2 linked regions of the Skermanella rosea genome follow. The protein of the gene in region 1 interacts with the protein of each later gene in a pairwise test. Links are inferred from orthologs where the notes say so. Each region holds a gene or a part of one and is shown on either strand. Other genes may lie near its edges.

Region 1 (7,640 bases):
GGAACTGCTGAACCAGCCCGCCGAGGTGGCCGACGCACCGGACGCGACCACTCTGCCCGACGGTCCCGGCCGGTTGCGGTTCGACCGGGTCGGCTTCGCCTACGACCCGCGCCGGCCGGTGCTGAGGGACGTTTCGTTCGAGTTGCCGCCGGGCGGGACGCTGGCGATCGTCGGGCCGAGCGGCGCCGGGAAATCGACGATCGGGCGCCTGCTGTTCCGGTTCTACGACCCTACGTCGGGCCGCATCCTGTTCGACGGCGCCGACATATCCTCGGTGACCCAGGCGAGCCTGCGCGCCGCGATCGCCGTGGTGCCCCAGGACACGGTGCTGTTCAACGACACGATCTTGTACAACATCGCCTTCGGCCGGCCCGGCGCCTCGCGCGCGGATGTCGAGCGGGCTGCCCGCCTCGCCCGGATCCACGACTTCGTCGCCGGCCTGCCCGACGGCTACGACAGCCTGGTGGGCGAGCGCGGGCTGAAGCTGTCGGGCGGGGAGAAGCAGCGGGTCGCGATCGCCCGCGCGATCCTGAAGCGGCCCCGCCTGTTCCTGTTCGACGAGGCGACCTCCGCGCTGGACAGCCACACGGAGCTGGCGATCCAGCAGAGCCTGCGCGAGGTCAGCCGCGGCACCACGACTGTCGTGATCGCCCACCGGCTGTCCACGGTGGTCCATGCCGACGAAATCCTGGTGCTGGAGGATGGCCGGGCGGTGGAACGCGGCACCCATGCGGCCCTGCTGGCGCGGGACGGTGCCTACGCGGCGCTGTGGGCGCGCCAGCAGGCCGACCGCGACGCGGCGGAGTGAAACTGGGGTCCTTTGCCACAGATAACGGCGATGGGCAGCGATGCCGCCCGGGTCGCGTCTCTTTCTACTTCCTATACTTCAGGCGCGGGCTTGACCCGCGCATGATGAAAAGGGAGCTTTCGCTTGTCCGGCCCGCTATGCATCACCATCGGCCATCGCTCAGCGGCGGCTGCGGGCCAGGACGGCGAGCTGGAAGAAGGCGCGGGCGCAGATGGTCTCGTCGGGCATGTTGGTCCGCTTGCAGTCGGCTTCGGCGTCGGTCAGGCGGTCCAGGCCCTGGCGGAGTGCCGCCGGGGTCCAGCGCCGGACCTGGCCGGTGAACTGATTCTTGACCTTGAAGAACAGCGGCGGGCGCAGGGTGGCGACGGCGCGCTCCACCGAGTCGCCCTTCTCCACCTGGGCCACGACCAGCTGGAGCCGCTGGAAATGCCGCTGGGCGGAGCGGAGGATCGGCACCGGGCTCATGCCTTCCGCGAACAGGCGGCGCAGCGCGCGGTCCACCCCGGCGAAGTCGCCGTCCCCGGCGGCCCAGGAGGGCGCGTCCATCTCCAAAGCACCGCTGTCGCCGATGCAGGCCTGGGCGTCCTCCAGCTCGACCCGGCGGGCGTCCCCGCCCATGTAGGTCACCAGCTTCTCGACCTCGCCCCGCGCGATCATGCGGTCGCCCACCAGGTTGGCCGCCAGGAAGTCGCGGGCGTCGGCGCTGACCGTCAGCTTGTGGGCGGCCAGCATGCCGGCGATGGTGTCGGCCAGCGCCGATTCGTCCTCCACGTAGCAGGGGATCGGGGCGCCGGCCGGGGCGTTCTCGAACAATGCCCGCAGCTTCGATCCCTTGGACAGGTCGCCGGCCTCGACCACCACCATGCTGTCGCCGCCGGGCAGCGACTCGAACAGGGAGGCGAAGGCGCCGGTCACGCCGTCGTCGGCGTCGCGGATGCGGATCAGGCGCCTGCCGCCGGTCAGGGACAGGGCGGCCACCTCGTCGGCCAGCCGCGCCGGGTCCTTGGCGATGGCGGAGCCGAGCATGTCCACCACGCGGAACGGGTCGTGCTGGTCCTCGACCACGCCGCGCGAGACGGTGTCGGCCCGTTCGCGCACCAGGCCGCCGTCGGGGCCGTAGAACAGCACCGCCCGGACGTTGGGGTCGGGACGGCGGACGAACCCCTCGATCCGGCCGGCCGGGATTTTCATCGCCTACACCATCCGATCGGCCGCCGGGTCACACCACCACATTGACGATCCGGTTGGGCACGTAGATCAGCTTGCGGACCGGCTTGCCCTCCATCGCCCGCTGCACGTTGGCGTCGGCCAGCGCCGCCTCGCGCGCGGCGTCCTCGGCGGCGTCGCGCGGCAGCGGGATCTGGGCGCGCAGCTTGCCGTTGACCTGCACCGCGACCACGACGCTCTCGTCCACCACCAGGGCGGGGTCGGCCTCGGGCCAGGGCGAGTCGGTCAGCAGGGTCGAATGCCCCAGGCCCTGCCACAGCTCCTCGCCCAGGTGGGGCATCATCGGGCCGATCAGCTTGACCAGGGTCTCGAAGCCCTCGCGCAGCACCCAGTCCTCGCCGGCGCCCTTGCCGTCCAGCTCGGCCAGCGCGTTGGTCAGTTCGCGGACTCGGGCGACGGCCTTGTTGAAGCGGAACTTCTCGACGTCGTCGCCGAAGCCGTCGATCGTCTTGTGGACGATCCGGCGGACCGCCTGCCCCTTGTCGGAGATGGCCGCGGGAGCCGGAGCGCCCGCCGGGGCCAGGGGCACCACCGGCTCGGTGATCAGGCGCCAGACGCGGGCGACGTAGCGCCAGGCGCCGTCGATGCCCGACTCGGTCCATTCCAGGTCGCGTTCCGGCGGGCTGTCGGACAGCAGCAGCAGCCGCATGGTGTCCGCGCCGTAATTGTCGATGATATGCTCCAGACCGACGACGTTCTTCTTCGACTTGCTCATCTTCTCGAGCCGGCCGGCCTCCACCGCCTCGCCGGTGCCGCGCTTGACGGTCCGGCCGTCGCGCTGCTCGACCTCCTCCGGATAGAGCCACTGGCCGGAGGCGTCGCGGTAGGTCGCGTGGGTCACCATGCCCTGGGTCATCAGCCCCTCGAACGGCTCGGCCACCGCGAGATAGCCGCAGTCCTTCAGGGCGCGGGTGAAGAAGCGGGAATAGAGCAGGTGGAGCACCGCATGCTCGACGCCGCCGATATACTGGTCGACCGGCAGCCAGTAGTCCGCCGCCCCCCGCTCGAACGCCGTCGCCGTGTCGTGCGGCGAGCAGAAGCGCGCGAAGTACCAGGAGCTTTCGAAGAAGGTGTCGAAGGTGTCGGTCTCCCGCCGGGCCTCGCCGCCGCAGGTCGGGCAGACCGTGTGCTTCCAGGTCGGGTGGTGGTCCAGCGGGTTGCCCGGCTGGTCGAAGCTGACGTCGGTCGGCAGTTCCACCGGCAGGTCCTGTTCCGGGACCGGGACGATGCCGCACTTTTCGCAGTGGATCACCGGGATCGGGCAGCCCCAGTAGCGCTGGCGGCTTACGCCCCAGTCGCGCAGGCGGTAGATGGTGGTGCCCTCGCCCTTGCCGGCCGCTTCCATGCGCTCGATCACGGCGCGCTTGGCGGCCTCGACCTCCATCCCGTCCAGGAAGGCGGAGTTCGCCAAGTGGCCGGGGCCGACATAGGCCTCGGTCCCGACCTCGAACGCGGCCGGGTCGGCACCGTCGGGGACGACCACGGGCAGGACGGGCAGGCCGTACTTGCGGGCGAAGTCCAGGTCGCGCTGGTCATGGGCCGGGCAGCCGAAGATGGCGCCGGTGCCGTATTCCATCAGCACGAAGTTGGCGACGTGGACCGGCACGGTCCGGCCCTCGACGAAGGGGTGGATCGCCTTCAGTCCGGTGTCGAAGCCCAGCTTCTCCGCCGTCTCGATCGCCGCCTCGCTGGTGCCGATGCGGTTGCATTCCGCGATGAAGGCCGCGAGGTCGGGATTGGACGCCGCCAGCCGGGCCGCCAGCGGATGGTTGGGCGACACCGCGACGAAGCTGGCGCCGAACAGCGTGTCCGGCCGGGTGGTGAAGACCTCTATCTTCTCGGGGATCTTCTCGGGATCGTCCGCCAGGTCGAAGGTGAAGCGCAGGCCGGAGGACTTGCCGATCCACTTCTCCTGCATGGTCCGGACCTTGTCCGGCCAGCGGTCGAGCGTGCCGATGGCGTCGAGCAGCTCGTCGGCGTACTGGGTGATCTTCAGGAACCACTGGCTGAGCTTGCGCTTCTCGACCGGCGCGCCGGAGCGCCAGCCGCGCCCGTCGATCACCTGCTCGTTGGCCAGCACGGTGTTTTCGACCGGGTCCCAGTTGACCCAGCTTTCCTTGCGGTAGGCCAGGCCCGCCTTCAGGAAGTCCAGGAAGATCTTCTGCTCGTGGCGGTAATATTCGGGCGCGCAGGTCGCGATCTCGCGCGTCCAGTCATAGGCGAGGCCCAGCGTCTTGAGCTGGGCACGCATGGTCGCGATGTTCTCGTAGGTCCAGGTCGCGGGATGCACCTTGTTGGCGATGGCGGCGTTTTCCGCCGGCAGGCCGAAGGCGTCCCAGCCCATGGGATGGAGCACGTTGAAGCCGCGCGCCCGCTTGTAGCGCGCCACCATGTCGCCGATGGCGTAGTTGCGGGCGTGGCCGACATGGAGCCGCCCCGACGGGTAGGGGAACATCTCCAGCACGTAGTATTTCGGCCGGGAGGGGTTCTCGTGGGCGACGAAGCTTCCCCGCTCGTCCCAGACCGCCTGCCACTTCGCTTCCGTTTCCTTGGAGTTGTACCGCGACATGAACCATCCCTCACCGCGCCCCGATGCCCAAGCAGGGCGGGCGACGCATCACCAACGCACTATCGACTATCGTCGGCCCCGGCCGATCGTTCCCGCCGGAGCCCTGAAAAAACCCGCCGGCCGGGACGCCTACCGGCTGTCGGCGGTCTGCGCGATCCGGATCTGGCGGGCCCGCGTCAGGATGGTGTCCTCCAGCCGGCTCGCCGTTTCCGTGCTGACCCCCGAGTCCCGCCACTCGCCGCCGTTGGGTCCGGTTCCGGCGCGCTGCTGGCGGAAGACGCTGACCCGCACCCCGTCGGCGCGAAGCTGCCGGTCGAGGATGTAGAGGTTGACCTTGAACCGCTCGTTCGGGGTTTCCGGCGGGGAATACCAGTCGGTCAGGATCACGCCGCCGAACGGATCGGCCGAGGCGATCGGCATGAAGGCCAGCGTGTCGAGCGAGGCGCGCCACAGATAGCTGTTGACGCCGATGCCCTGGCCGTCCTGCGGCCCCGACTCGGCGCGGCGCGGGCCGAGCAGCGTGAAGCCGCCCTCGCCGCCGAGCAGGCTGCCGTAGCGGTACCGCTTGTCCTCGTCCGGGTCGGGGAACTTGGCTTCCGGCTGGACGCCGCCGCAACCGCTCAGCAGCAGCGTTGCGCCGAGCACGCCCAGCAGGGCTGCGGCCGACTTGCGCCGGGTCGGCGTCCCCGGTTTGTTGCGCGTCCGGGCGGTGGAAAGCGGAAAACGGGCCATTTTGTCTGACATCTCTGCGGTTCGGGCGCCGGAAATTAGACCAAAGGCGTGTGCGAGCGCAAGCGATCGGTCAAACGGGATGCTCCGACGGGCTGCGGCCCTTCCGCCCGTTCCGCACGTGGGACGATGGCGGGGGCGAGCCCGGTCATGACGGAAGGGGGGAGCGGAAGGCGGCACCCGGCCTCTGCCTCTGCCTCTGCCTCTGCCCTTGCCCCCGCCCTGCCCTGCACTTCGCCTTCCCCATTCGTCGTCGCCGGGCTTGACCCGGCTATCCCCCGCAGGCGGCAGCGAGGCGCCTGTACGCCGGGAGATGACCGGGTCAGGCCCGGTCATGACGGGAAGGGGGGGAGCGGGTGCCTGTTGGGAAGGGCGAACGGGTGCGCCGTGACGGAAGGGGAAGCGGGCGCCGTGGCGGGAAGGCAAGGCGCCGGTCACTTCATGAGGTCCTCGTACAGGTCCCTCCAGTCCGGATTCGCAGCGACGATCAGTGCCACTTTCCAGGCCCGCGGCCAATGCTTGATGTTCTTCTCGCGCTGGATCGCCACACGAATGTCGTCGTACCGCTCGCCCCACACCAGACGCTGGAGATTGTAGCGCTTCGTGAAGCCGTCCGACGTGCGTGCGCGGTGCACATAGGCGCGCCGGGCAAGATTCGAAGTCACACCCACATAGAGCGTCCCTTCCGGGCGGTTCGCCATCATGTACAACCAGCCGCCAAGCTCCATAAGCGTTTCTCTCCGTTCTAGTTACCACATAAGTGGCAAAATTGTTACGGTCTCAGGTTGTCTATGGCAGCGCGATAGAAAGCATTTGCTGCTCATACCCCGAAAATCACAACAATAGGCCGAACGGTCGATAGACCAGAAGTCATTACGGGGAAAACTGATGCGCAAGCTCCTTCTCGCCACGACCGCCACCGCAGCTGTCTGCGCGTTCGCCGCGCAGGCCCAGGCACAGGTCACCGTCACGCTCGGCGGCTACACCGAGTTCTTCGCCGCGACCTTCGACGACGACACCGGGTCGGACCGCACCAGCCGGGAGTTCCAGCTCGAGACGGAGATCGTCGTGAAGGCCGACGGCAAGGCCGACAACGGGCTGCTGTACGGCACCAAGATCGAGCTGCAGAACAGCACGCCCAACGGCGGCACCGGCGTCGGCACCGACGAGGCCTCGGTCTATCTGGGCGGTACCTGGGGCCGGCTGGAACTGGGCGACTTCGACGGCGCCTCCGATACCCTGAAGATCTACGCCCCCGTGATCGGCGTGGAGCAGATCGACGGCGACTACCCGGATTTCGCGGGCGGCCAGCCGAACTTCGGCATGCATATCCCGAACAGCGGCGACTCGACCAAGATCATGTACCTGACCCCGCGCATCGCGGGTTTCCAGGGCGGCGCCAGCTACACGCCGGAAGCCGACAACCAGGCGCAGAGCGTCGTCGCGCTCAAGACGGTCAGCACCTACAAGGACGTCGGCGAGTTCGGCATCAACTACACGGGCGAGTTCTCGGGCCTGGGCGTGGCGCTCGGCGCCACCCTGACCACGGCGTCCAGCGGCACGACCAGCGGGGTCGAGGACTTCACCGCCTGGAACCTGGGTGCCCAGTTCACCTTCGGCGGCTTCGCCTTCGGCGGCGGCTATGTCGATGCCGGCGACTTCCTGCTGCCGACCACCGGCGCCATCGACGACGACCAGACCGCCTGGCACGTGGGCGGCAGCTACACGGTCGGCCCCGTCGCCGTCGCCGCCAGCTACCTGAACGCCCAGGGCTATACGGGAGCATACGGCGGTACGACCGACTACAGCGACGACTATCAGGCCTTCAGCGTGGGCGCGACCTATGCCCTGGCGCCCGGCATGATCCTGGAAACGGAGGTCACCTTCTTCGAGGACGACGTCCTGACCGGCACCCGCGGCGCCACGGTCAAGGGCAGCAACGACGGCTACGTCTTCGTGGTCGGCACCCGCCTGGACTTCTGATCCCGGCGGCGTCCGCACCGTCTCTCCGGACCGAGGAACGGCGGCACCCCCGGGTGCCGCCGTTTTCGATTCCACGTACGGCTCCGACGCGGGCCGTGTGTTGAATGCGCCACAGTGTGGGCGCTTCTACACGGCCGATGGTAATAGCGGATTGCAAGGATTACCCATAAAGGATTATCCCAAATCGCATCCCCGAAAGATTGGGTAGTTCAAAGGTTTCCAGAGGGAGTCAAAACAATGAGGAACATCCTCCTCGCCACCACCGCGCTCGCCGCCGTCGTCGGCTTCGCTTCCGCCGCCAACGCCCAGATCAAGGTCACCCTG
Region 2 (6,222 bases), 1.7 Mb from region 1 along the record:
CGCCATCGTCGGCGAACTTTAGGAATCGCACATGTCTGTTCAGGTGAAGATCTGCGGCGTCAGCCATCCGGGCGCGGTCACGGCCGCGGTCCAGGGCGGGGCGCGCTATATCGGGCTGGTGTTCTACGAGCGCTCGCCCCGGCACGTGGCGCCGCCGCTGGCGGCGGAGTTGGCGCGGATGGTGCCGACGGGAGTGAGGACGGTCGGGCTGTTCGTCGATCCCACGAACGAGTACCTGGAGCATGTGGTGAGCCAGGTGCCGCTCGACCTGATCCAACTCCACGGCGACGAGACGCCGGAGCGGGTCGCGGAGATCCGCGCCGCCTTCTCCATGCCGGTGATGAAAGCGATCAAGGTGTCCTCCGCGGCCGACCTGGACGCCGTCGACGCCTATGCCGCGGTGGCCGACCGGCTGCTGTTCGACGCCAAGCCGCCGGCCAAGGTCGCCGCACTTCCGGGCGGCAACGGCATCGCCTTCGACTGGACCATCCTGACCGGGCGGACCTGGTCGAAGCCCTGGATGCTGTCGGGCGGCCTGACCGCAGGCAACGTCGCGGAGGCCATCGCGGTCAGCGGCGCCGCGTCGATCGACGTCAGTTCGGGGGTCGAGGACCGGCCGGGCCACAAGGACCCGGACCTGATCCGCGACTTCCTGAAGGCCGCCGGCCGCTGATCCGGGCTAGGGCCATGGAAGAGCTGCCGTCCGAAGGCGAGGTGGAGGAACGGGACGAGGCCGGCCCGGCGAAGCGCCGGCTGCGCGGCTTCCTGAACCACCTGATCATCTATTTCTCGGCCATGATCCTGCTGGTGCCGATCAATTTCCTGCTGACGCCGGGCAGGGTCTGGTTCGTCTTCCCCCTGGTCGCGTGGGGAGCGCCGCTGGCGATCCACGCCGCCTTCGCCATGGGGCTGTTCGACCGTTTCAAGCGGTGAAACATGATGGATCGTAGGTCGGCCTCGGCCGCAGGCCGACGCCGACAGCGTGGCCGGAGCGTTGACGCAGGGTGTCGGCGTTCGCCCTGACGGGCGAATGCCGACCTACACCACTGTTCGACCGCTTCAGGCGGTGAGTGGGAAAAAGGAAGCGCGAGGGTACCCATGAGTGACACCAAGGCAGTCAACGTCACGGTTTCGGGCAAGGTCCAGGGCGTGTGGTACCGCGCCTGGACGGTCGAGGAGGCGCGCTCCCGCGGGCTGGTCGGCTGGGTGCGCAACCGGAGCGACGGGACGGTCGAGGCGGTCTTCGCCGGGCCGGCCGGGCAGGTGGACGACATGGTCGAGGCCTGCCGGCGGGGGCCGACGCACGCCCGGGTCGCCGGCGTGGCGGTCGCGCCGGCGGGGTTCCCGAGCGTGGACGGGTTCGAGCAGCGGGCGACCTATTGACCCCTACTGCGAGGCCACGAGGTCCAGCCACTCCTGCTCGGTCAGGGTGGTGAGGCCGAGGTCGCGGGCCTTGGTCGCCTTGCTGCCGGCATCGGCGCCGACCACGACATAGTCGGTCTTGGACGAGACGGAGCCGGCCACCTTGGCGCCGAGGGATTCTGCCCTGGCCTTGGCCTCGCTGCGGGTCACGGTTTCGAGGGTGCCGGTGAACACGACCGTCTTGCCGGCGATGGGCGAGGACTGGGTCCGGGGCGGCACGAAGTCGGTGACGGTGACCCCGGCGGCCAGCAGGTCTTCCAGAACTTCCAGATTGTGCGGCTCGGCGAAGAAGCCCAGCAGGTCGTCGGCGACCGAGGGGCCGATCTGCTCGATCCCGATCAGTTCGCCATAGGCTTCGGAGCCGTGGACCTGCGCCGCGGCCATCTGCTCCCGCCAATGGTCGAAGCTGCGGTAGCTGCGGGCCAGCAGGCGGGCGGTGGTCTGGCCGACCTGGGGAATGCCGAGCGCGAAGATGAAGCGGTCGAGCGGGATGTCGCGGCGGGCGTCGATGCTGTCGAACAGCTTGGCCGCCGACTTCTCGCCCCAGCCGTGGCGGTTCTTCAGCCGGGTCAGGCTGGCGGCGTCCTTCTCGCGCAAGCGGAAGATGTCGCCGGGGCGGCGGACCATGCCCTCGTCCCAGAATTCCCGGATGATCTTCTCGCCCAGGCCCTCGATGTCGAAGGCGTCGCGGCTGACGAAATGGCGCAGGCGCTCGACGGCCTGGGCCTCGCAGATCAGGCCGCCGGTGCAGCGGCGGATCACCTCGCCCTCGGGCCGGACGGCGGCGCTGCCGCACACCGGGCAATGGTCGGGGAAGACGTAGGGCTCGGCTTCGGCCGGGCGCTTGTCCAGGACGGCCTGGACGATCTGCGGGATCACGTCGCCGGCGCGCTGGACGACGACCAGGTCGCCCTTGCGCACGTCCTTGCGCCGGATCTCGTCCTCGTTGTGCAGGGTGGCGCGGCTGACCACGACGCCGCCGACGGTCACCGGCTCCAGCTCGGCCACGGGGGTCATGGCGCCGGTCCGGCCGACCTGGATGGTGATGTCCTTGAGGCGGGTCTGGGCCTGCTCGGCCGGGAACTTGTGGGCGATGGCCCAGCGCGGCGCCCGGCTGACGAAGCCCAGCCGGTCCTGCCAATCCAGCCGGTTGACCTTGTATACGACGCCGTCGATGTCGAAGGCGAGGCTGGAGCGCCGCTCCTGGATCCCGTCGTAATAGCGCAGCAGCGCGTCGGCGCCGCAGCACAGCGCCGCCGGCTGGTTCGGGCGGAAGCCCCAGTCCTCCAGGCGCCGGCGCACCTCCCATTGGGTGGCGCCCAGCGGCTCGGACACCTCGCCCCAGGAATAGCCGAAGAAGCCCAGGGGCCGCGACGCGGTGATCCTGGAGTCGAGCTGGCGCAGGCTGCCGGCGGCGGCGTTGCGCGGGTTGGCGAAGATCGGCTTGCCGGCGGCGGCCTGGCGCTCGTTCAGGGCCATGAACTCGGCCCGGTCCATGTAGACCTCGCCGCGCACCTCCAGGACGTCGGGAACCGGGCCGGGGAGTTGCTTCGGCACGTCGCCGATGGTCCGGACGTTGGCGGTGACGTCCTCCCCCTCCTGGCCGTCGCCGCGGGTGGCGGCGAGGACGAGCCGGCCCCTCTCGTAGCGCAGCGAGCAGGACAGGCCGTCGATCTTGGGCTCGGCGACGAACTCGACCTGGTCGGCTTCCTTGATGTTGAGGAAGCGGCAGATGCGCTGGACGAACTCGTGGACGTCCTCGCCCGCGAAGGCGTTGCCCAGCGACAGCATCGGCACGGCGTGGCGGACCTTGGCGAAGCCCGCGGCGGGGGCGGCCCCGACCTTCTGGGAGGGGCTGTCGCCGCGCTTCAGCTCGGGGAAGCGCAGCTCGATCGAGTCGTTGCGGCGGCGGAGCGCGTCGTAGGCGGCGTCGGAGATCTCCGGCCGGTCCTGCTGGTGGTAGAGGGTGTCGTGGTGGGCGATCTCCGACGCCAGGGCCGCCAGTTCCTCGGCGGCCTGTTCGGGGGAGAGTTCGTCGGCGGGGATGTCGCGGACGGCTTCGCGGGCACCCGCCGTCATCAGCCGTGCCCCGCGATCAGGCTTTCCGCCGCGGCGCGGGCCTCTTCGGTGACCTTGGCGCCGGAGAGCATGCGCGCGATCTCCTCGCGCCGCTGCCTGTCGCCCAATTCCACCACTTCCGTCGTCACCCGTTCCTCCGAATCCTGTTTCTGGACCTGCTTCTGCACCTTCAGGTGATGGGCGCCGCGCGCCGCCACCTGGGGACTGTGGGTCACCACCAGCACCTGGCGGTCGCGACCCAGCTTGGCCAGCCGCTCGCCGACCGCCGCCGCGACGGCGCCGCCGATGCCGGTGTCCACCTCGTCGAACACCAGGGTGGGCACGGTGCCGACCTGGGCCAGCACCACCTTGAGCGCAAGCATGAAGCGCGCCAGCTCGCCACCGGACGCGATCTTGTTGATCTGGCCGGGCGGGGAGCCCGGGTTGGTCGCCACCAGGAAGGCGACGCGGTCGATGCCGTCGGGACCCCACGAGGACTCGTCCAGCGGCTCCAGCGTGGTGGTGAACCGGGCGCGGTCCAGCTTGAGCGGCGGCAGCTCGCGGGCGACCGCGGCGTCCAGCTTGGCCGCCGCCTTGCGGCGGAAGTCGGACAGGCGTTTCGCCGCCTCCAGATAGGCGTCGCGGGCCTGGGCCGCCTCGCGGGCGAGGCGTTCCAGCGCGTCGCCCTGGTCCTCGATCAGGTTGAGGCGGCGCGACATGTCCTCGCGCAGCGCCGCCAGCCTGTCGACGTCCACATTGTGCTTGCGGCCGGCCGCGCGGAGCGCGAACAGACGCTCCTCCAGCTTCTCCAGCGCGTTGGCGTCCATGTCCTCGTCGCTGGAGAGCGCCTGGAGGGTGGCGACGGCGTCGGCGACCTCCGCCAGGGCGCGGTCCAGGGCGCCGATCACCGGCTCCAGCCGGCCGCCGGCCTTGTCGATGATCCGCATCAGCGCCCGGTGGGCGCCGTTGAGGCCCCGCTCGACCCCGCGCTCGCCGGCCAGCTCGCCGAAGGCGGCGTTCAGCGCCTCGACCACCTTCTCCCGGTGCATCATGACCGTGCGGGTCTCGGCCAACTCCTCCTCCTCGCCGGGACGGGGCCGGAGCTCGTCCAACTCGGCGACGGCGTGGCGGAGATAGTCCTCCTCCGCCCGGGCGCGGGCGATCTCCTCCGCCGCCTCCTCGCGCGCGGCCTCGACCTGGCGCCAGGCGCGGTACGCGGCCGAGACCTGCGCGCCCATGGTGGCGAGGCCGGCATAGGCGTCCAGCACGGACCGGTGGGTCTGCGGGTTGAGCAGGCCGTGGGTGTCGAACTGGCCGTGGACCTCGACCAGCGTCTCCCCCAGCCGGCGGAGCAGGGTCACGCCGATCGCCTGGTCGTTGACATAGGCGCGCGAGCGCCCGTCGGCCGTGACGACCCGGCGCAGGACGAGGGTGTCCTCGATCTCCAGCCCCTGCTCGCGCACCAGGGCCACGGCCGGGTGGTCCTCCGGCAGGTCGAACTCCGCGGTGACGGAAGCCTGGTCGCTGCCGTGGCGCACCAGGGTGCTGTCGCCCCGGCCGCCGAGCGCCAGGCCCAGCGCGTCGAGCAGGATCGACTTGCCCGCACCCGTCTCGCCGGTCAGGACGCAAAGCCCCGCGTTCAGCGACAGGGACAGACGCTCGATCAGGACGACGTCGCGGATCGACAGCGCGACCAGCATGGGCTGCCTTAGAACACCGAGGCCCAGGCCCGGCTGATCCATGAGTTGCTGCTGCTCTCCGGCCGCACGTTCGCGTCCACCAGCAGGGCGTAGCTGTCTACGTACCATTCGCTGCCCGGAAAGTTGTGACCCAGCACGGCCGCCGCCGCCTGCGCCTCGTCCACCACGCCGAGGGCGAGGTAGGCTTCGGTCAGGCGATGCAGAGCTTCCGGCACGTGGCTGGTGGTCTGGTATTTCTCGATGACGGTGCGGAAACGGCCGATCGCGGCGTTCTGATGGCCTTGGCGCAGGTAGTAGCGCCCGATCTCCATCTCCTTGCCTGCCAGATGGTCATTGGTCAGGTCGATTTTAAGCGCCGCATCGCGGGAATAGGGCGATTCCGGGAAGCGCCGCGTGACCTCGCCCAGCGCGTCGAGCGCCTGTTGGGTGATTCGCTGGTCGCGGCCCACGTCGGTGATCTGCTCGTAATAGGAGAGCCCCTTCATGTAATAGGCGTAGGCGATGTCGTCGCTGCCGGGATGGAGCTGGATGAACCGGTCCAGCGCGATGATCGCATCGTCATATTCCAGCGCCTGGTAGTGGGCGTAAGCCGCCATCAGCTGCGCCCGGGTCGCCCACTGCGAGTAGGGGTGCTGGCGCTCGACCTCGTCGAACAGGCGCGCCGCCTCCTTGTACCGTTCCTCGTCCATGGCGGTGGCCGCCTCGGAATAGATCGTTTCGACCGGGCGCTCGACATAGGGCGCCTCCTCGGTCGACGCACAGGCGGCGAGGCCGAGGCCGAGCAGGGGAGCGGCGACCAGGCGGATCAGGGCGGGAGACAGACGGGTCATCATCGACATTTCACACGGGGTACGGAGTTGGCGCCTGTATAGCACGCTCCAACCCGGACGCGACACCGTTTGGAGCGCCGGGTCGGGAGGGAGTGCCTGCGACGGTGCCGCCGGTTCGGTTAATTTGTCGAAAACCCTGAAGCATTCCAAGATGACAAAGTTGAGGAGTTCGGCTGGAACGTTACCAGAACACCTGCGGCATATCAACCGGC

The links.
Region 2: the proteins of leuS (region 1) and ligA interact in binary tests that used the Escherichia coli proteins (3 or more experiments, as listed by UniProt). The link is inferred for Skermanella rosea from one-to-one orthologs.

What each region holds. Positions count from the first base shown.
Region 1 is NZ_CP086111.1:6,035,679-6,043,318, reverse strand. Bases 1,817-4,922 are described here. They hold leuS (leucine--tRNA ligase), read right to left. Parts: upstream 4,605-4,922; coding sequence 2,028-4,604; downstream 1,817-2,027. Other genes in these bases: JL101_RS28300 (DUF3576 domain-containing protein), read right to left, coding at 4,734-4,922; holA (DNA polymerase III subunit delta), read right to left, coding at 1,817-1,999. In the rest of the region: JL101_RS28315 (ABCB family ABC transporter ATP-binding protein/permease), read left to right, coding at 1-808; more of holA, read right to left, coding at 968-1,816; more of JL101_RS28300, read right to left, coding at 4,923-5,336; JL101_RS28295 (GIY-YIG nuclease family protein), read right to left, coding at 5,768-6,061; JL101_RS28290 (porin), read left to right, coding at 6,222-7,316; JL101_RS28285 (porin), read left to right, coding at 7,554-7,640.
Region 2 is NZ_CP086111.1:4,352,702-4,358,923, reverse strand. The notes cover bases 945-3,943. They hold ligA (NAD-dependent DNA ligase LigA), read right to left. Parts: upstream 3,502-3,943; coding sequence 1,387-3,501; downstream 945-1,386. Other genes in these bases: recN (DNA repair protein RecN), read right to left, coding at 3,501-3,943; JL101_RS20360 (acylphosphatase), read left to right, coding at 1,099-1,383. Also shown: pyrF (orotidine-5'-phosphate decarboxylase), read left to right, coding at 1-22; JL101_RS20370 (phosphoribosylanthranilate isomerase), read left to right, coding at 32-673; JL101_RS20365 (2TM domain-containing protein), read left to right, coding at 688-933; more of recN, read right to left, coding at 3,944-5,180; JL101_RS20345 (outer membrane protein assembly factor BamD), read right to left, coding at 5,189-6,010. UniProt on the Escherichia coli protein: DNA ligase that catalyzes the formation of phosphodiester linkages between 5'-phosphoryl and 3'-hydroxyl groups in double-stranded DNA using NAD as a coenzyme and as the energy source for the reaction.